DNA from 4 places in the Micromonospora peucetia genome. Region 2 is predicted to be linked to each of the others. Evidence: riboswitches for the same ligand, from Rfam matches in the RefSeq annotation. Region 2 holds a riboswitch; each other region holds the start of a gene.
The links. A riboswitch is a leader RNA that binds a small molecule or an ion and turns the genes downstream of it on or off. The one in region 2 is predicted to bind cyclic di-AMP.

Region 1 (4,933 bases), 5.6 Mb from region 2:
GGCCCACCCGGGTGCGGTTCAGGTAGCCGCCGGCCTCCAGGTCGGCGACGATCGCCTGGGCGGCCCGCTCGGTGACGCCCACCTCGTCGGCGACGTCGCGCAGCCGGGCGGTGGGGTTGCGGGCGATGGCGAGCAGCACGTGCCCGTGGTTGGTGAGGAAGGTCCAGTTGCGGGTGCTCCCGTTCTCCCCTGTCGTCGCCATGTCCGTCATCGTATGGCCACTGCTTCGGGTTTCGCTTCGCGCCCTCGTGGCCGGCGGGTGCGCGAGGGGCCGATCACCAGCGCACGAGGGTCGCCGAACATATGAAATGGATATCACGCATCCCTTGACGTATCTTGCGCTGCGTGTGACGGTGGTGGCAGCCCGCGTCCAGCGTCGGCCCGGGTGACCAGGCCGTTCACGTAAGGCAGCGAGGTGGGGGATGAGCCGTCCCGGATCGCCAGGCACTCAACCGGGCCCGGAGCGGACGCTCCCGGTGCCGACCACGGGCGGTGCCCCCGTCGACGTCGGCACCACGCCCGCCGCCCCCACGAATCCCGGACAGGCGCTCGCCGAGCTGCACGCCGGCAACCTCCGGTTCGTGACCGGCGCTCCGCGCCACCCCAACCAGGACGCCGGGCACCGGGCCGCGGTCGCCGACGGGCAGCACCCCTTCGCGGTGATCGTCGGCTGTTCCGACTCCCGACTCGCCGCCGAGATCATCTTCGATCGGGGCCTCGGTGACCTCTTCGTGGTCCGTACCGCCGGGCACACCATCGGCCCTGAGGTGCTGGGCAGCGTGGAGTACGCCGTGACGGTCCTGGGCACGCCGCTGGTGGTGGTGCTCGGGCACGACTCCTGCGGGGCTGTCCAGGCGGCGCGTACGGCGGATGCCACCGGCACCCCGCCGCCCGGGCACCTGTGCGCCGTGGTGGACGCCGTGGTGCCCAGCCTGCGCCGGGCCGCCGCCGAGGGGGTGGACGACATCGACCGGATCGTCGACATCCACATCGCGTACACCGTCGAGGCGATGTTGGGCAGGTCCGCCGCGCTCGCGGCGGAGGTGGCGGCCGGTCGCTGCGGGGTGGTCGGCATGTCGTACCGGCTGACCGCCGGCGGGGTGCGGACGGTGGCCGCGGTGCCCGCCGGCGCGGTCGACACACCGGAGCCCTCGGCCAGCGCCGCGCTCGCCTGACCCGACGAGAAAGGGCCGTCCCCGCGTCGTCGGCGGGGCGGCCCTTTTCGTAGCGCTCGGCTAGAGCAGTGAAACGTGGACGTGGTCGGTGTGGTTCGACGGGCCGCTGTAGGAGCTCCAGCCGGTCGCCGGGAACCAGATCTGCCGGTTCCAGATCACGTAGTAGATGCCGAGCAGGTCGGCGTTACGGACCAGGAACGCGGTCAGGTCGTTGCCATACCTGAATGTGCTGTCGTTGTGCCAGGGGGCGAAGCCACTGTTCTGCAACGACCAGTCGCAGGCCCGGCCCTTCGGATGCTCGTACGGTCCGCCGGAGCGGTGACAGCCGACGAACCTGTTGAAGCCCGCCCGCTTGACCTCCTTGTACATGTGCAGGGTGCGGGCGGTGATGCAGCCGGCGGTGGTGGGGTCGTTCTCGGTGCAGGACAGCGGCTTCCAGTCGCCGTCGGCGGTACGACCGGGCGCCAATCGGGCCACCGGTGATTCGGCCACCACCTTTCCCTTGGTCAGCCCGTTGCCGCCGACCAGCGCCAGCGCCTTCTTCGCCTCTCTCGTTTCACGGCCCAACTCGTTCGTCAGCTTCTGCTGCTCGCGGACCTCGGCGTCGAGCGCCAGCTTGGCCTGCTCGGCGCGGTCCTTGACCGCGTTCACCTCGGCGAGCTTCTTGGAGTTGACGAGGTTGAGCTCGTCGAGGGCGGCGGCGCGCTGGACGAACGAGTCCGGGCTGGCGGTGTCCAGCAGCATCGACACCGCGCCGATCCGCCCGGTCCGGTAGGACTGGGCGGCGATCTGGCTCACCTGCGGGGCCAGGAGCGCCAGCGCGGCCTGCGCCCGGTCGACCTCCCGGGCGAGCTCACGCTGGCGGTCCTGCGACTTCTTCAGCTTGGCCTGGGCCTGCACGAAGGACCGGTTCCGGGCCTCGATCAGGTCGCCGAGCAGTTTGGGCTCGTCGTCCCCGTGCCCGGAGGGCTTGGGCGGGGTGGGCGCGGCCACCGCCGGGAGGGGCCCGGCGAAGACCGCCAGGGCGGCGAACACGGCCACCACGGGCGTCAACCAGCGGCGTAGGGGTGCCGTCACAGTTTTCCCTTCCGTCGACCGCCGACCGGGTTAGCTGACGGGTTCGGGGCGGAAGTGGCCCCTACCGCTGTCGCGGATTCACCCCACGTGCCTGGGTCCCCGGCTCGCCTGGCGGCGATTGGGCGGTGGCACCGCAGGCGCCGCTGCGCGCCTTCGGCGGTGACCGGCAGCGAGGTTACCCGAGATGCCTCCTGGGGATCTACGCCCCTAAGCCGACTAAATGCGTTATTTCGTAATGGCAGACGGTGACCAGTGATGCGTTTATCAAGCCGGACGTCCAGAGCGGTCACGCTGAGGAGTGTCACCATGCGGTATCCGTGCTCCTGTCCCGGTCGGGCCAGCCGGCGGCGGACGGCGTGCTCCCGGCACGCGGCCCGCCGAGCGCCTCCAGCGCCTCGGACCGGTCGGCCGCCGGCCGGGGCGTCGGTGCGGGCGTAGGCGCGGGCGCGGGCGCGGGCCCGTCGCGGCCGGTGGCGGCACCGCCCCGCCGGCCCGCCGTGGTCACCACGGCCGCCAGCCCGGTGGTCAGCGGCACGGCGGCGATCAGGCCCAGGGTGGCGACCGCGCTGCGGACGATCTCCTGGGCCAGGAACTCGCTGGTGAGGAGCTGGGTCACCGCCCGCGAGTCGGCGGTCAGCAGGAGCAGCACCGGCAGCGAGGCGCCGGCGTACGCCAGCACGATGGTGTTCACCGTCGAGGCGATGTGCGCCCGGCCGACCCGGGTCGCCGCCCGGTAGAGCTGCCTCCGGGACAGCCCGGGATTGGCGTGCGCCAACTCGGTGACAGTGGCGGCCTGGGTGACCGTGACGTCGTCGAGCACACCGAGGGAGCCGATGATGATCCCGGCCAGCAGCAGGCCGTGCAGGTCGACGTCGGCCTGGAGCATCGACAGCGTGGTGGCGTCCTCGGTGCCGAACCCGGTCAGGTGGGTCGCGGCGGTGGCGATCGTGGCGAGGATGCCGGTCAACACCAGGCTGCCCAACGTGCCGAGCACGGCGACCGAGGTCTGCGCGGTCACCCCGTGGGTCAGGTAGAGCACCACGAACATGATCAGGGCGGCGCCGACGACCGCGACCAGCAGCGGCGGGCTTCCGGCGCCGATGCCGGGCAGTACGAAGGTCAGCAGGATGGCGAAGCTCGCCGCCAGGCCGGCCAGCGCGGCCAGCCCACGCCACCGCCCGAAGGCGACGATCGCGGCCGCGAAGAGCACCACCAGCCAGACCAGCGGCTTGCCGCGCTGGTGCTCGGCGATGTTGTACGCGCTGGCCGTGGGGTCGGCGGGGTCGGTGAGCTCGACCAGGATGATCTCGTCGTCCACGGCGACGGTCGGCGCACCGGGGCCGGCCGGCACCGGCGTCTGCACCTGTTGGCCGGCGTCGGGACCGTCGTCCACCCGCACCGTGACCGTGCCGCAGGGACCCTGCGGCGTGCCCGGGCTCCCCTCCGGGGTCTCCGGGGCCGGCGGACACGGCTCCGTCACCACCCGGGTCACCGTGCCGTGGTAACGGGGTGGCTCGGTGCCGGCCGCGGGATCCGACGTGTCCCACGGCCACAGCACCAGGGCCGCGATCAGCGTGGCGACGAAGAGGGGCACCACCGTCGCGACGAGGATCCGCCGTACCCCCGGCGGGGCGGACGGAGCGGGACGGGTGTGGTCGGCGCCCATCGAGTGTCTCCCAACGAATCCAGGGCGGGGTACGTGCCGGCCGGTGCGGAATCCGGAGGGCCACCGGGCGAATGGTAGTCACCCCGACGTCCGGGCGCAGGTCGTGCGGGGGGTGTCGGGACGTGGACCACCGTCCGCCGCCGTCGGTGCCGCCTGTTCAGGTGCCGTACCGCGCGGTGGCCGCCATACGGGCGGGCCGGCACGCTAGCGTGTCGGGTGTGCGGACGACGGTGACAGCGGCGCGGGGGGCCCGGCTCCTGCTGCTCTTCTGCACGCTGCTCGGTCTGGCCGCGATGCACACCATCGGCCACGACTCACACCCGACGGGGCATTCCGCCGAACCGTCGGCGCACGCCGTCGCCGGGCCCGGCCCGCACCCGGACGGGGCGGACGCGGCCATGCCACCCAGGCACGACACCGTCCTCGAGTACGCCGCCGTGGCGACTTTCCAGGCCGTCGCGGGCTGCGCTGGTGACTGTGTGCCCGACCGGCTCCTGCCGTTCGGCGGCGCGGGTGGAGAGCTGCCCGGGTGGGGCGTGTGCCTGGCCGTGCTGGGTGCGTTCGTGGTCACGCTGCTGGCCGCCGCGCTGTTGTCGGCCGTCGCACGCGCCGTCGGTCCGCCGGGGCGTGGCACGGCCGGCACCTTCCCGTCGCCCCGGGCCCCGCCGCACCGGCCGGTCGGTCTGCGGCTCGCCACGGTCTCGGTGCTGCGCAGGTAGGACGCGTCCGGCGCGGTCCGGCCCCACGCCGCTCCGCGTCCTCGTCGTGCTGCGTACGTTCCGACACCGAAAGGCCTCAGACGTGACCACTCGTACCCTTGCGCGCCGTGCCGCCCTGGCCGGCGCCACTCTGACCGCCGCCCTCGCCCTGACCGCCTGCGGCGGCGACGGCCACTCGTCCCCGGAAATGGGACACGGCACGCCCGGCACCGGCGGGCCGTCCGCCACGGCCACCGGCGCGGCCGCGTTCGGCGACGCCGACGCGATGTTCGCCCAGATGATGATCCCGCACCACC
Region 2 (4,933 bases):
CAACCTGGCCCTGGCCGGGCTGTTGCACCGCTTCGTCGAGACGCCGATGATGCGGCTGCTCACCCCGCGCCGGACGGCCCGGGCGACGCCGCAGGGCGCGGACGCCGCCGGGGAGCGGCCCGGCGCCCCGGGGCCGGCGGCGGGGGAGCGTGGCAACGTCGTGCCGCGCCCCCGCCCCGCCGACCCGCAGGCCGACCACCGACCGACGTACGTCGACTCGCGCTGACGGCCCGGACCCCGCTCCATCCTGACCGAACTCCGACCAACCGGGCTTCCCGCGCAGCCCTCGGTGCCCGCCGCGTCGCGTTCCCTCCACCCGCTGGCACCCTGCCCGGGGCAAGCCAACCCCGCCCCTGCCGCCCCTCACCGCGCCCCCGCCGCCCCGCCCAGACTCCGCGATCTTGCACTTTCCGCCCCGACAAAAAAAGACATCTGCCGTACTCCAGGGGCCCAAAGTGCAAGATCGCGGGGCGGCGGGGCGGCGGGGCGCGCGGCAGGGGCGCGGGCAGGGGCGGCAGGGGCGCGGCGGGGTGGCGGGCGGGGGTGTGGGCTGGTGGTTTTGGTGATGCCGGTCACGGTGGCGGGGAAACGGTCATTCCGGCATGGTGGGCCGATTCTCGTCGGGGGTTCGGCGCCGATGTCCGCCACTCGTCCCGTTGTTGCCCCGAAGCGCCTCTGAGAACGGCTGTCCCATTGAGTCACGTCAGTGCTCGGGTGCCCGCAAAAATTGTTTCCTGATCAAGGTTTAAGCAGGTGGGACGGGGTTGGCAGGGGTGTGGAACGGCCAGTAGTGTCGGCGCGTCCGGTGCGGTAACCGATCGCAAGAGGCGACGCCGCGCCGACCCGCCTAATCGTGAACGACGAACCGGGGACCCAGTGCTTGTGGGGTGAATCCGTGGGCCGCAGGCCCGTGGTAGGGCGTTCTTCCCGCCCGAATCCGTCAGCTAACCCGGTCGGCGGTGTCGGAAGGAGTTTCATCCTCGTGCAGCACCCACCCACCTCTCGGTTGTTCCGCCGTCTCCACGGCACCGCGGTGCCCGCGCTCGTACGCCCGCAGGCCACGAGCTGATCCACCGGTCACCGTCCGTCGCCCGGCATCCCGGGCGCATCCCCTGAGTGGTCCACCACCCGTCCGGACTGCCGTCCGCGCGGTCGGTCCGCCCTGCCTTCGGTGCGGACCGACGGCCGCTCACCCCCGAGCCCGTGGAGGAAACTGTGAAGCACCACCTCAAGCGACAGCTACGTCGTCTCGCGTCCGAGCGTCCCTACCAGTTGGCCGCCGCGTCTGCCGCTGCGCTCGTGCTGGCGTCGGGCACCGGCGCACTGCTGGCCGGAGCCGACGAGGCCCCCGCCGCCGCGCAGGCCCCGGTGGCCGCGACCGAGCTGCGGGACGACACCGCCGCCTCGCGCAGCCAGGCCCGGGTCGCGACCGCCCCGTCCAGCGCCGCCCCGGCCGCGTCCAGCGCCGCCCCGTCGGCCAGCGCCACCAGCGCCGCCCCGGATCCGGACCTGACCCGTAAGCCGGAGGCGCCGAAGCCGCCGGCGGCCAAGACCCTGAAGTACGACTACCAGGCCCAGACCACCTTCTACAACTGCGGTCCGGCCGCCGTCCGGAACGCCCTCAGCGCCGCCGGCATCGCGCGCAGCCAGGATGCCCTCGGCGCCCAGCTGGGCACCGACGAGATGGGCACCGACTCGGCCGAGGACACCACCCGCGTGCTGAACGCGACGGTGAAGGGTGACCCGTACCGGACCCGGATGATCCCGGGCGGTTCCGCCACCCCGGCCCAGATGGATCGGCTCCAGGCCGACGTGGTCGCGGCCATCACCGACGCGCGGGGCGTCGTGGTGAACGTGGCCGGCAGCGCCACGGACACCGACGGCGGCTGGCACTCGTTCCCCGGCGGCCACTACGTCGCTGTCGTGGGCTACCAGGACGAGGGGAAGCTGGTGAAGATCGCCGACTCGGCGAACCCGGCGACCGCGTCGTACTGGATGAGCACCATCGCCCTGGCGAACTGGGCCGCCACCCGCGGCTACTCCGCCTGACCGACATCGACACCGTCGGGCGTCGGCTCCCCACCCCGGGGGCCGGCGCCCGATGTCGTGTCCGGGTCACGGCCCTCGCCGGTGCCGCCCCGTGGTGGCACACTGCGCCCATGGTCGACGAATCGGGTGACCGGGACGACCGGCGGGTGCTTCTCCTGCTGCACGGCATGGGCGCGACCGGCGACGTGTGGCTGCCCTGGGCGCCGCTGCTGGAGCGTCGGTGGTCGGGGCGGTGGCTGGCGCCAGACCTCGCCGGCCACGGCTGGTCGCCGCCACTGCTGGCGTACTCGTTCCCGGAGCTGGCCGCGCGGATCGGCACGGGGCTCGCGGCGGGGGGCCGGTTCGTCGTGCTGGGGCACTCCCTCGGCGGGGTGGTCGGGCTGGCGCTGGCTGCCCGCAGCGCCGGGTTGCCGGTCGACGCCGTGGTCGGAATCGGCATCAAGGCGGTCTGGTCCCCGGCGGAGCTGGCCAAGGCGGGCGAGTTGGCCGCCCGGCCGGTGACCTGGTTCGCCAGCCGGGACGAGGCGGCCCGCCGCTACCTGCGGGTGGCCGGCCTGACGGGGCTCTTCGCCCCGGAGGATCCCGTCGTGGAGGCCGGGCTGCGGCAGGTCGACGGCCGCTGGCGGCTGGCGATGGACCCGGCCGGGTTCGGCGTGGGCGAGCCGGACCTGCCCGCCCTGCTGGCGGCGACCGACGTGCCGGTGCTGCTGGCCCGCGGCGAGCACGACCCCATGGTCACCGACGCGCAGCTCAAGGAATTGGGCGTGCCGGTCGCCACCCTGCCCGGCCTGGGGCACAACGCCCACGTCGAGGACCCCGAGGCGGTCCTGGAGCTCGTCGAACCGTACCGCTGAACCAGGTTCCCCCGCCCACCCGACCTCGCGTGCGGCCGGGCCGGACGGGGGCAGGCCGCACGTCGGGCTCAGGGCGTGGGGGAGAGCGCGGCGGGGTTCGGCCCGCCGGCCGTCCGGGGCGCGGGCACCGGACGACCGGCGTCGAGCTCGTGGCGGGCGGCGCCCAGGAACCCCTCGGCGTACGAGTCGGCCGGGAAGTCGCCCAGGTAGCGGCTCCGGGTGGCCCACCGGGTCTCGGCCAGCGGATCGCTGTCGAGCAACCGCTCCAGCACCTCGTCCACGTTCGACATGTCCCGGCGCAGGACGTAGCCCGACCCGGCGAGCGGGAACTGCTCGGGGAACCGGTCGCCGGAGTCCACCATGTCGGTCACCGCGTACGGCTTGCCCGAGAAGAGGTAGTCGGAGATCACCCCGGAGACGTCGGAGACCAGCGCGTCGGAGCGGTTCACGCACTCGGTCAGGGTCAGCTCGCGGCTGGCGGCGGCACCGAAAACGTGCCGCCGGCCGGTACGGGACCGGTCCGCGGCGAGCAGTTCGGTCAACCGGCCCAACTGCCGGGCCGAGGCCGGGTTCTGCGAGGTGTACGGGTGGGCCCGCAGGATCACCGTGGCGCCCCGGTCGAGCAGCCGGCGCAGCAGCGCCTCGGCCACCGGCAGGGAGCAGTAGTTGGCGTCCGCGTTGTGCCCGGTCCAGGTCGGCGTGTAGAGCACGGTCGGGTTGGCCCGGGCGGGCACCTGCCCCGGGCGTACCTCGATCGACTCGACCTGGGGGCGGCCGACGATGACGAACTTCTCCGCCGGGATGTCCACCCCGGCGCGGGCGTACCGGTCGATCGCCGCCCGGCCGGCGACGAAGATCCGGTCGAAGATCGCCGAGACGGGGTTGGCGCTGGGGGCCTTGTCGCTGTCGCCGTGGTGCAGCTGGACGTGGGTCAGCTGGGTGAACCGGATGCAGTGGCTGTTCTTGGCGCCGTGGTTGACGTAGAACGCCACCCGCAGGCTCGGCACCAGTGCCTCGTCCATCGCCTTCGTGGTGGGGCAGTAGACCACCGGCGCGCTGGTGGCCGCCGCGACGGCGGGCAGGAAGTCCGGCTCGCGCAGCATCACCAGGAACGGCCGGCCGATCCGTTCCAGGTACGGCAACCACATGGTGACCTGGTATTCCGAGCCGGGCGGCGCGGAGAAGTGGAGCAGGAACTCGGGCTGGTGCCGGCGCAGCGCGCGGGAGACCGCCGAGCCGCCGGCCGACGGCCGGAACCGCCGTCGCGCCAGGTCCAGCGCGACCGCGCCGGCGGCGGCGCCGACCAGCAGGACGGCCGCGAGGGCGACGCCGGCCGGCAGGGTTGCCACGGCGGCCACCGCCACCACGGCGAGCAGCACCGACAGCGCGTCGCCCAGCCGCGCGGCGACCAGCGGGGTCCAGGACCGCACCGGCAGATTGGCCGTCCGGACCTCCAGGTTGGCGGCCTCGCGCACCGGACCCGCGAGCAGGACCAGCCCCAGCAGCACCAGCGCGGTGGCGGCCAACACGGGGTCGAATCCGGCGTCGAGCCGCCGGGCGTACCCGACCAGGACCCCCGCCGCGACCAGGACGGTCTCGGCGACGTTGTCGGCGCCGGGGCGGACGCGGCGCTCCCAGCCGGCCGCGGCGAGGGCGGCCACCGCGAGGCCCAGGCCCCAGCCGGTCGCCCCGGTCAGCGCGAGGACGAGGAAGGCCGACACGGCCAGGCCCGTGGCCAGGCCCCGGGCGGCCAGCTTCCGGACGAGGTCACCACGCATGCTGTTCCGCTCCCGCCGCTGCCGTGCCGGTGCCGTCGGCCGGGCCGCCGGGCTGCGCGGGGACCACCGCCGCGCGCACCTCCCGCGCCGGGTCGTCGGCGGACCGGCGTACGTCGATCACCTGGCCGGTGAGGTCGGACAACAACACGTCCAGGGACGCCTGCGCCACCGCCTCCGCCGACAGCAGGGTGCCCGCCGGTTCCTCCCCGAAGGCACGGGTACGCATGGGTGTCGCGGTCCGTTCGGGGTTGA
Region 3 (4,933 bases), 3.5 Mb from region 2:
CGCCGAGCGGGTCACCCGGATCGAGGACGACCTGCTCGATCCCGTCGCCGCCCCCGCCGAGATGGCGGTGGTGGGTGACGGCGCACTGCTGGCCACGCTTTCGAAGGCCACCGGCCGGGGCATGCGGGACATCGTCGCCACCATCCAGCGGGAGCAGGACGAGGCGATCCGCTCCCCTGGCTCGGGCGTGACGATCGTGTCCGGCGGTCCGGGCACCGGGAAGACCGCCGTCGCCCTGCACCGGGCCGCGTACCTGCTCTATTCCGACCGCAGCCGGTTCGCTGGCGGCGGCATCCTGGTGGTCGGCCCGTCGTCGGTCTTCGTCGAGTACATCGCCTCGGTGCTGCCCTCGCTCGGCGAGGACACCGCCACCCTGCACTCGCTGGGCACGCTCTTTCCGGGCCTGGGAGCCACCCGCACCGATCCGCCGGCCGTGGCGGCGGTCAAGGGCTCGCTGCGGATGCGGCGGGTGCTGGAGCGGGCGGCCCGGGACGCGGTACCGGGCGGCCCGACCGAGCTGCGCCTGCTCTACCGGGGCACGCTGCTCCGACTGGAGCGCCGCGAGCTGGACGGCATCCTGGACCGGGCGATGCCTCGGGGCGCCCGCCGCAACGAGGCCCGCCGGGTCGGCTTCGACGGAATCTTCGCGGCGCTCTGGGCGCAGGCCCGCCGGCTGGGCGTCGGCCGGCTGCCGGAGCAGCGCGCGTTCGAGGGCGAGATCGTCGAGCGGCCGGAGTTCCGGGAGTTCCTCAAGGCGTGGTGGCCCCGGCTGCACCCCCGGCACGTGCTGGGTTGGCTGGCCCGCCCGGACCGGCTGCACCGGTACGCCGACGGGATCCTCTCCCGCGCCGAGATCCGGCTGCTGGCCGACGCGTACCGGAGCCTGGACGACGCCGGGTTGACGATCGCCGACATCGCGTTGCTCGACGAGCTGGACGCGCTGCTCGGCAAGCCGATGAAGCCGGCGCGGGCGAAGCGGGACCCGTTCCAGCTGGCCGGCGGGGTCCGCGAGCTGAGCACCTTCGCCGACCGGCAGCGGGCCGCCCGCGACGCGGCCCGGGAGCGCCCGGAGGACTACCGCGAGTACGCGCACGTGGTGGTCGACGAGTCTCAGGACGTCTCGCCGATGCAGTGGCGCATGATCGGCCGGCGCGGGCGGCTGGCCTCGTGGACGGTGGTGGGCGATCCGGCCCAGACGGCGTGGACGGGAGACCCGGAGGAGCTGACCCGGGCCCGGGACCAGGCGTTGGGCCGGCGCAAGCGGCACCACTTCACCCTCACCACGAACTACCGCAACTCGGCGGAGATCTTCGCGGTGGCCGCGGCCGAGATCCGCCGGCTGCACCCGGATCTCCCACTGCCCAGGGCGGTGCGGTCCACCGGTGTCGAACCGGTCGAGCTGGCGGTGCCGCCGGCGGAGCTGGCGGACTCCGTCGTGGCGGCGGCCACCACGCTGCTCGCCGAGGTCGAGGGCACGGTCGGCGTGATCACGCCGGTGCCGCGCCGCGACGAGGTGGCCGGCTGGCTGGGCGGGCTGGGCGCGCCGCGCCTACAGGTGGTGACGAGCCTGGAGGCCAAGGGCATGGAGTACGACGGGGTCGTCCTCGTCGCCCCTGGGGAGATCCGGGCCGACCCGGGCTCGGGGGTGCGGACGCTCTACGTCGCACTGTCCCGGGCCACCCAGCGGCTGACCACGGTCGACCCGACCGGCTGAGACCGTTACTTGCACACATTGCGATGTGAGCATAGATTGGTCGCGAGTCCAGACGCCTGACGGAGGTGGACGCGTGGGCGCAGGTCATGACCACCATCACGGGTCGGTGGCGAATGCCGGGCACCGTTACCGGGGCCGGCTCTGGGCGGCGTTCGGGCTGCTCGCCGGCCTGATGGTGGTGGAGGCGGTGGCCGCCTTCCGCACGGGCTCGCTGGCTCTGCTGAGCGACGCCGGGCACATGTTCACCGACGTGCTCGGCATCGGCATGGCGCTCGCCGCGATCGCCGCCACCCGGCGGGCGGGCGCCGACCCGCAGCGCACCTTCGGCCTCTACCGGCTGGAGGTGCTCGCCGCGCTGGCCAACGCCTTGCTGCTCTCCGGCGTCGCGGTCTACGTCGTGATCGAGGCGGTGCGCCGCTTCGGCGACCCGCCGGAGGTGCTGGCGGCCCCGATGCTGGTGGTCGCCGTACTCGGCCTGCTCGCCAACATCGGCGCCTTCGCGCTGCTGCGCTCCGGGGCGAAGGAGAGCATCAACGTCCACGGCGCGTACCTGGAAGTCCTCGGCGACCTGCTGGGGTCACTCGGCGTGATCGGGGCTGCCCTGCTGATCGCCACCACCGGCTGGTGGTGGGCGGACCCGCTGGTGGCGGTCGCGATCGGGCTGTTCATCCTGCCGCGCACCTGGCGGCTGGGGCGGGCCGCGCTGCGCATCCTGGTACAGGCCGCGCCGGAGCACCTCCAGGTCACCGCGGTGCACGACCGGCTGGCCGCCGTGCCCGGCGTCGCCGAGGTACACGACCTGCACGTCTGGACGCTGACCTCCGGGATGGAGGTGGCCTCGGCGCACCTGAGAATGGAGCCCGACGCAGAGGTCGGCGCGGTGCTGGGCGCCGCCCGGGCCGCGCTGCACGACGACTTCAAGATCGAGCACGCCACGTTGCAGATCGAGCCCGGCGCGTCCTCCGGGGCCTGTGGGGCAGTCGAGTGGTAATGAGGACAACCTTAAATCTGGGAGCGTATTGTGATGCTATGCCGGATTTGACTGTTAGTGGACACACACCCTCCGTCACCTGCACTACACCAGTCACACCGGCACCGGTAGGCTCGGCTTCGGCCTCCGCCAGGCGGCACCCACCGGTGCCGGCGGTGGCCGCCGCCTAATCGCCCGGCGGGGCGAACCGGGGAACCATGTTCGTGGGGTGCATCCGCGTCAGCGGTAGGGATCTTCCGTCCCGAACCCGTCAGCTAACCCGGTCGGCGGCTGACGGAAGGACACATGCATGCCAGTGATGGCACCCGTACGACGACGTGCCGCCCGAACGGCGGCCCTGATCGCCACGATGCTCGCCCTCGGCGCCGCGGTGACCCCGGTCACCGCCGCCCAGGCGGCGGCCAATGCCCGCGCCGGTCTGCTCGCCGCGGCTCCCGGCCAGGACGAGGAGGGCGGCACCCCCGCCCTGCGGGCCCAGTTGGAGGCCGCCAGCAAGGGCTACATCGACGCCAAGCGCGCCCTGGACACCTCGGTCAAGCGGCAGCAGCAGCTCGCCGCGCAGCTCAAGACCACCGAGGTCGAGCTGGTCGCGCACACCGCCAAGGTCGGAAAGATCGCCGGGGCCGCCTACCGCACCGGCCGGCTCAGCGTCGCGTCCGCCCTGCTCGCCAGCAGTTCGCCGGACGGCTTCATGGACCGCGCCGCCGCCCTCGACGCGGTGGCCGCCAACGAGGACCGGGCGCTGCGCGACCTCCAGCAGACCCGCGACGAGGCCACCCGCACCCAGCTCGCCCTGAACGGCGAGATCCGGGAGCAGCGTAAGCAGGTCGCCGTGATGGACAAACGCAAGGAGCAGGCCGAACGGGCGCTGACGGTGGCCAACCGGCAGCAGTCCGCCAGCGGGGGCACCTCGCCGGGCAGCACCTCGAAGAAGACGGCGAAGTCGGCGCCGCGCAACTCCGACGGCTCCTGGCCGTCCGAGTCGTGCAGCGTCAACGACCCCACCCCCGCCAGCGGCTGCATCACCCCGCGCACCCTGCACGCGCTCAACCAGGCCAAGGCTGCGGGCTTCACCCGCTACGTCTCCTGCTACCGCTCCGGCGGCTCGGGTGAGCACCCGAAGGGTCGGGCCTGCGACTTCGCGGCCCAGAAGAGCGGCTTCGGCGGCGACGCCACCGGCGGCGACCGGACCTACGGCAACAACCTGGCGGCGTACTTCGTGGGCAACGCCGACCGGCTCGCCGTGCTCTACGTGATCTGGTACAGGCAGATCTGGCTGCCGAGCAGCGGGTGGAAGTCGTACAGCGGAGCCAACGGCGACCCGTCCAGCGACCACACCAACCACGTGCACCTGTCGGTCTACTGACGCCCGCGCCCCGGTGCCCCGCCCGGCGCGGGCCACCAGGCGGTCACGCCCGGCGAACCGGCCCCGATCGCGTCCGGCGCGAGCGGAGCCGGTGCCGTCGCGTCCGGCGCGAGCGGAGCCGGTGCCGTCGCGTCCGGCGCGAGCGGAGCCGGTGCCGTCGCGTCCGCCGCCCAGCAGGGCGGGCGCCGTCGTGGGTCAGTCGGTCGGGTGCTCGGGCGGGTGCTGGTCGAGGACTGCGCCGAGGCGGGCGGCCAGCCCCAGGTGGGCGGCGCGGGCCTGGCGGAACGCGTAGCCGAAGAGCGGCGTGGGCGCGGCGAGGGTGATCTCCACGTCGATGCGGACCACGCCGTCGGGCTCCGCCCGCAGCCGGGTGTGGTTGCGTACGGTGGTGGCGGGCCACTGCCGGGCCACGGTGACGATCTCGTCGGGATCGTCGACGAGGACGTCGGCCCGGTAGGTGATCGGCAGGCGTACCGGCCCCGCGGCCAGTCGATCGGTGATGTCGTAGCTGGCCCGTGCGCCGGGGCGGGGCGGCACCCGGCGGACCCGGACGATCAGCGGGTGCAGATCCTTCTGCCGGCCGGGATCGGCCAGCAACGCCGCGGCCTCCGTGAGGGAACAGCGCGCCTGGACGGTGTAGCTGAAGGAATCCCGCCTGAGCACGCCGTCTCCCCACCGTCGATGGTCGCCCGATCGTCGCGCATGCCGGGCACGCTGGCAACGCCGCGCCGATCCCGCCCGGAGTCCGGACGTCCGAGCACTGCCCCGACTACGTTCGGCTGATGGACGGTCACGTGACGTGTCGATCGGTGGAGGGTGGACGCATGAACGGGTACGACGGATGAGCGGGCACGTGATGGTC
Region 4 (4,933 bases), 5.2 Mb from region 2:
TGGGCGCGCGGGCAGGGGTCACGGTGTGACGCCCCGGACGGGGGACGGCCCGGGGCGCCACACCGCGTCAGGCGGCCGGGCGGGCGGCGTGGCCGCCGACGCTCCCCGACCGGGTCTCGGGCACCACGGCGGTGCCGGCGGCAGCCGCGTGGGGATCGAGCCACACCTGGACCGCGGGCCGCCCGTGCCCCTCGACGGCGCCACCCGGGACGCCGGACTCGCGGCGGGCCAGCATCGCCACGTCGACGGTGAACTCGAAGACCCGCCAGTCGACCTGCGGCGCGGCCCGCGAACTCCGGGCCAGCCGGGCGACCCGGGCCGGGTCGGTCACCGGCCGGGCGTGGCCGGCGACGTAGGCCTCGTCGTCACTCTCCTCCGGCGGGAAGGAGTGCAGCGCGTAGCGCCCGTCGCGCTCCAGGTCGCGCCGCTTGGGCGAGTCGACGACGAAGCAGAAGAGCCCCTCGTCGGTGATCACCGGGGAGACCGGGTGCACCCGGGGCCCGCCGTCGGCGCGGACGGTGGCCAGGTAGCCGAAGCCCGGCCCGTACTGCTGCATGAGGAGGCGGATCCCGTCGGCGAGGCGGGGCTCGTCGGCGGCGAATTCGGACCAGGAAGCCATGCGGGCATTCTATCGAACAAATGTACGAAGGCACACTCCGACACGCAGGTCACACGTATCGCTCGCTAAGGTGTTCGGATGCTGCTCTCCGACCGCGACCTGGCCTCCGAGATCGAGGCGGGAACGCTCGCGCTGGAGCCGTTCGAGCCCGCGCTGGTGCAACCGTCCAGCATCGACGTGCGCCTGGACAAGCTCTTCCGGGTCTTCAACAACCACCTCTACACCCACATCGACCCGGCTCAGCAGCAGGACGACCTCACGTCGATGGTCGAGGTGCCCGACGGCGAGCCGTACGTGCTGCACCCGGGCGAGTTCGTGCTCGCCTCGACGCTGGAGGTGATCTCGCTCGGTGACCAGCTCGCCGGCCGCCTGGAGGGCAAGAGCTCCCTCGGCCGACTCGGGCTGCTCACCCACTCGACGGCGGGCTTCATCGACCCGGGCTTCTCCGGTCACGTGACCCTCGAGCTGTCGAACGTGGCCAACCTGCCGATCACCCTCTGGCCGGGCATGAAGATCGGCCAGCTCTGCATCTTCCGGCTCTCGTCGCCGGCCGAGCACCCGTACGGCTCAGCCGTCTACGGCTCGCGCTACCAGGGGCAGCGCGGCCCGACCCCGAGCCGCTCCTGGCAGCACTGGCGCACCTGGCCGATCCGCTGATCCGACCCGCCACATGTAGGGAAGGGCCCTTTCCTGACGCCCGCCATGCGTTAGGAAAGGGCACTTCCCTACACCTCAGCGGGGGCGGCCGTAGCTGTGGATCGGGCCGTCGTCGACCTTCTTCATCCTGACCGGCACCCCGGCCCGGGAGGCGTGCACCACCCAGCCGCCGCCGACGTACATGCCGACGTGGTGCAGGTCGCTGTAGTAGAAGACCAGGTCACCCGGGCGCAGGTCGCCCCGGCTGACGGTCGCGGTCACCCGGCGCTGCTGGGCGGCGTTGTGCGGCAGCGAGACCCCGGCCTTCGCCCAGGCGGCGAGCATCAGGCCGGAACAGTCGTACGAGTTCGGCCCCTCGGCGCCCCAGACGTAGGGCTTGCCGATCTGGGCGCAGGCGAACTTCACCGCGGTGCCGGCCGCGCCACCGGGATAGCTGGCCGGGCAGGGGGCGGGACGTAGCGGCCCGCCGCCGCCGTTGCCGTAGACCCGCAGCCGCAGCTTCTGCAACCGGTCGATCTCGGCGTTGATCTGCTTCTTCTTCGCCGCGAGCTGGGCCTCGGTGCGGCCGAGCTGGACGACCATCTCGTCCAGTGGGGCCTTCTTCCCGGCCAGTTGGTCGCGCAGTTCGGCGACCTGCCGCACGTCCTGCTGCTGGTGCTGGGCGAACTGGTCGAGCAGTTCGAGCTGCCCGACCATCTCGCTCGGCGAGCGGCTGCCGAGCAGGGCGTTGATCGCGGACACCTGCTCACCCTTGTAGGCGCGGACGGCCAGCGCGCCGACCTTCTCCATCGCCTGGTCTACCTGCTTCTCCAGCGGCTTGATCTGCGCGGCGAGCGTGTCGGCCTGCTTCCGCTTCGCGGCCAGGTCCTGTCGGGTGGCGTTGTGCCGTTCGATGATCGGTTCGAGCTTGTTCCAGTCCTCGTCGATCTGCCGCTCGATCTCGGCGACCGTCGGTTCGGCGTGGGCCGCCGGTGCGCCGCCGGTCAGAACGACGGCGAACGCGGCCAGGGCAGCCAGGGCGGTGGTGCAGCGGTACCAGCGTGGGCGCGGCGCAGCCGTCGTCGGGTCGGTGAGGACCGACCGGGCGGACGGGGGCCGCGGGGCATGGTGTGCCACCGGGGTCCGTACTCCTTCTTCCGTACCGCCTACCGGGTTAGCTGACGGGTTCGGGCGGGAAGGGGCGCCCTACCGCAGGACTGCGGATTCACCCCGGGGAACCTGGGTCCCCGGCTCGCTCGGGAGCGACTCGGCGGTGTCGGGCCGGCACCGCCCTGGTTGGACGGATTGTCACCGGCCGACAAGGGACCAGAGTAGAGACGACCGTTATCGATCCGCAACCCTCCGGCCGCGACACTCCGCACCCGGGTCTGGCCGGAAACCGCGTCCTGGGCCGGGGCAACCGCAACCCGGCCGACGAAGATTTTCTTCCTTCTGAAGTGTCCGGTGGAAAGGTATTGACCAAAGGTGGCGGGCGGGGCGAAGGTGACCCCACCTTTGCCCGTCCGAACTGGGGGTCTGATGCACCTGTCAGCGACAACGAGGAGCAGACGCGTCCTGCTGGCCGCCGCCGTGGCCGCCGTCATGGTGGCGACGCCGCTCACCGCCGCCGGATCCGCCGCCGCCGCACCGGCGACCGACCGGCAGCAGCAGTACGCCGCCGCGGCAGCCGAGTACGGCGTGCCGGAGAGCGTCCTGCTCGGCGTCTCCTATCTACAGTCCCGCTGGGACACCAACGCCGGCACGCCGAGCACCAGCGCCGGCTACGGACCGATGCACCTCACCGACGCCGAGCACGTCGCCGCCCTGCCCGGGGGCACCCACCACGACGAGGGCACCGAGGACCCGCGCGGCGACGACTCCCGTCCGTCCCTGGCGGAGGCGCGCGAGCCGGCCGAGCCGGCTCCCGCCGAGGCGGCGCTCCGGACGCTCGACGCCGCCGCCGGACTCACCGGCGCCAGCGAGGAGGCGCTGCGGACGGACGTCACGGCGAACATCCGGGGCGGCGCGGCGCTGCTGGCCGCGTACCAGAAGGAGATCGGTGCCCCGGTCGGTGCCGAGACCGACCCGGCGGCCTGGTACGGCGCGGTGGCCCGCTACTCCGGCGCCGACACCACCGACGCCGCGGCGGCCTTCGCCAACGAGGTGTACGCCACCATCGCCACGGGCGACACCCGACTGACCGACGACGGGCAGCGGGTCACCCTCGCCGCCCGCGAGGTCCAGCCGGAGCGTTCCTGGCTGGACCGGCTGGGCCTGCGCAAGCTCGCCCGGCCCGACGGGCTGGAGTGCCCGAGCGACATCTCGTGCGAGTGGATCCCGGCGCCCTACCAGAACTACGGCACCACCCTCGGCGCGTACGGCAACCACGACCTGGCTGACCGGCCCGCACAGCAGAAGATCGAGTACATCGTCATCCACGACACCGAGGGCTACTTCGGGCCCAGCGTGAACCTGGTCAAGGACCCGAAGCGGGTGGGTTGGCACTACACCCTGCGCTCGGTGGACGGCCACATCGCCCAGCACATCAAGACCAAGAACGTCGGCTGGCACGCCGGTAACTGGTACGTGAACTCCAAGTCCATCGGCCTTGAGCACGAGGGCTTCGCGGGACACGGCACCTGGTACACCGAGGCGATGTACCGCACCTCCGCCAAGCTGGTCCGCCACCTGGCGCGGCAGTACAACATCCCGCTGGACCGCAACCACATCATCGGGCACGACAACGTCCCCGGCACCGTCGCCGCGAACGTGCGTGGCATGCACTGGGACGCGGGCCCGTACTGGGACTGGTCGCACTACTTCGACCTGCTGAAGGCGCCGTTCTGGTCGACCGGCACGCACCGGACCGGACTGGTCACCATCGACCCGGACTTCGCCACCAACCAGCCGCAGTTCACCGGCTGCAACCGGCAGCCGCCGGGCGTGCCGAACCCGCCCCCGCCGACGGCTCCCTGCCCGCTGCGCGGCTCGTCGGCGCTGCCCCTGCACAACGCGCCGAGCCAGGACGCGCCGCTGGTCAACGACATCGCGCTGCGGCCCGACGGCACCCCGAACACCATGTACGTCTCCGACCACGGCGCCCGGGTCTCGGCAGGACAGACGTACGCCCTGGCCGAGGTGCGGGGCGACTGGACGGCGATCTGGTACCTCGGCCAGAAGGCGTGGTTCCACAACCCGGCCTCGGCGCGGACCGCCAAGTGGTCCGTCGGCCTGGTCGCCACCCCGAAGGCAGGCAAGACCACCATCCCGGTGTACGGCCGGGCGTACCCGGAGCAGGCGGCATACCCGGAGGGCGTGCCATACCAGACGATTTCGCCGCTCCAGTACACGCTCTCGGCCGGTGAGCGGTACGCCGTCGGCAACCTGCTCCCCGGCGAGTACTACCGGGCCACCACGTTCGACGGCTCCGCCCCGGGTGACCGGACCGTCATCCGCGGCGAGAACAAGTACGTGCAGATCCAGTTCGGCCACCGCATCATGTACGTCAACCTGGCCGACGTGAACCTGCTGCCCTCGCCGCTGGGCGCGCCCCGCTGATCCATCGCACGACGAGGGCCCCCGGTCGAGGAGACCGGGGGCCCTTTCGTTGCGTTGTGCGGGATCAGCCGGGTCTGCGGAACCCGGCCACCGGCATGGTGTTGATGCTGGAGACGTTGA

Region 1: another riboswitch for cyclic di-AMP. It lies ahead of GA0070608_RS07085 (coiled-coil domain-containing protein); the one in region 2 lies ahead of GA0070608_RS31225 (C39 family peptidase).
Region 3: another riboswitch for cyclic di-AMP. It lies ahead of GA0070608_RS17255 (coiled-coil domain-containing protein); the one in region 2 lies ahead of GA0070608_RS31225 (C39 family peptidase).
Region 4: another riboswitch for cyclic di-AMP. It lies ahead of GA0070608_RS09285 (C40 family peptidase); the one in region 2 lies ahead of GA0070608_RS31225 (C39 family peptidase).

Annotation. Positions count from the first base shown of each region.
Region 1 covers NZ_FMIC01000002.1:1,516,147-1,521,079, reverse strand. Annotated here, with positions in the region: gene GA0070608_RS07095 (helix-turn-helix transcriptional regulator) at 1-211, opposite strand, end outside; gene GA0070608_RS07090 (carbonic anhydrase) at 423-1,175, shown strand; gene GA0070608_RS07085 (coiled-coil domain-containing protein) at 1,236-2,252, opposite strand; cyclic di-AMP (ydaO/yuaA leader) riboswitch at 2,256-2,387, opposite strand; gene GA0070608_RS07080 (YibE/F family protein) at 2,554-3,918, opposite strand; gene GA0070608_RS07075 (hypothetical protein) at 4,137-4,637, shown strand; gene GA0070608_RS07070 (DUF305 domain-containing protein) at 4,720-4,933, shown strand, end outside.
Region 2 covers NZ_FMIC01000002.1:7,143,285-7,148,217, reverse strand. Annotated here, with positions in the region: gene GA0070608_RS31230 (acyltransferase family protein) at 1-226, shown strand, start outside; cyclic di-AMP (ydaO/yuaA leader) riboswitch at 835-974, shown strand; gene GA0070608_RS31225 (C39 family peptidase) at 1,204-2,049, shown strand; gene GA0070608_RS31220 (alpha/beta fold hydrolase) at 2,160-2,903, shown strand; gene GA0070608_RS31215 (CDP-glycerol glycerophosphotransferase family protein) at 2,972-4,681, opposite strand; gene GA0070608_RS31210 (bifunctional cytidylyltransferase/SDR family oxidoreductase) at 4,671-4,933, opposite strand, start outside.
Region 3 covers NZ_FMIC01000002.1:3,683,462-3,688,394, reverse strand. Annotated here, with positions in the region: gene GA0070608_RS17265 (HelD family protein) at 1-1,714, shown strand, start outside; gene GA0070608_RS17260 (cation diffusion facilitator family transporter) at 1,788-2,705, shown strand; cyclic di-AMP (ydaO/yuaA leader) riboswitch at 2,859-2,990, shown strand; gene GA0070608_RS17255 (coiled-coil domain-containing protein) at 3,004-4,071, shown strand; gene GA0070608_RS17250 (hypothetical protein) at 4,267-4,734, opposite strand; gene GA0070608_RS17245 (1-phosphofructokinase family hexose kinase) at 4,913-4,933, shown strand, end outside.
Region 4 covers NZ_FMIC01000002.1:1,976,960-1,981,892, forward strand. Annotated here, with positions in the region: gene GA0070608_RS09275 (pyridoxamine 5'-phosphate oxidase family protein) at 68-619, opposite strand; gene dcd (dCTP deaminase) at 698-1,276, shown strand; gene GA0070608_RS09285 (C40 family peptidase) at 1,352-2,392, opposite strand; cyclic di-AMP (ydaO/yuaA leader) riboswitch at 2,405-2,538, opposite strand; gene GA0070608_RS09290 (N-acetylmuramoyl-L-alanine amidase) at 2,795-4,813, shown strand; gene GA0070608_RS09295 (C40 family peptidase) at 4,878-4,933, opposite strand, start outside.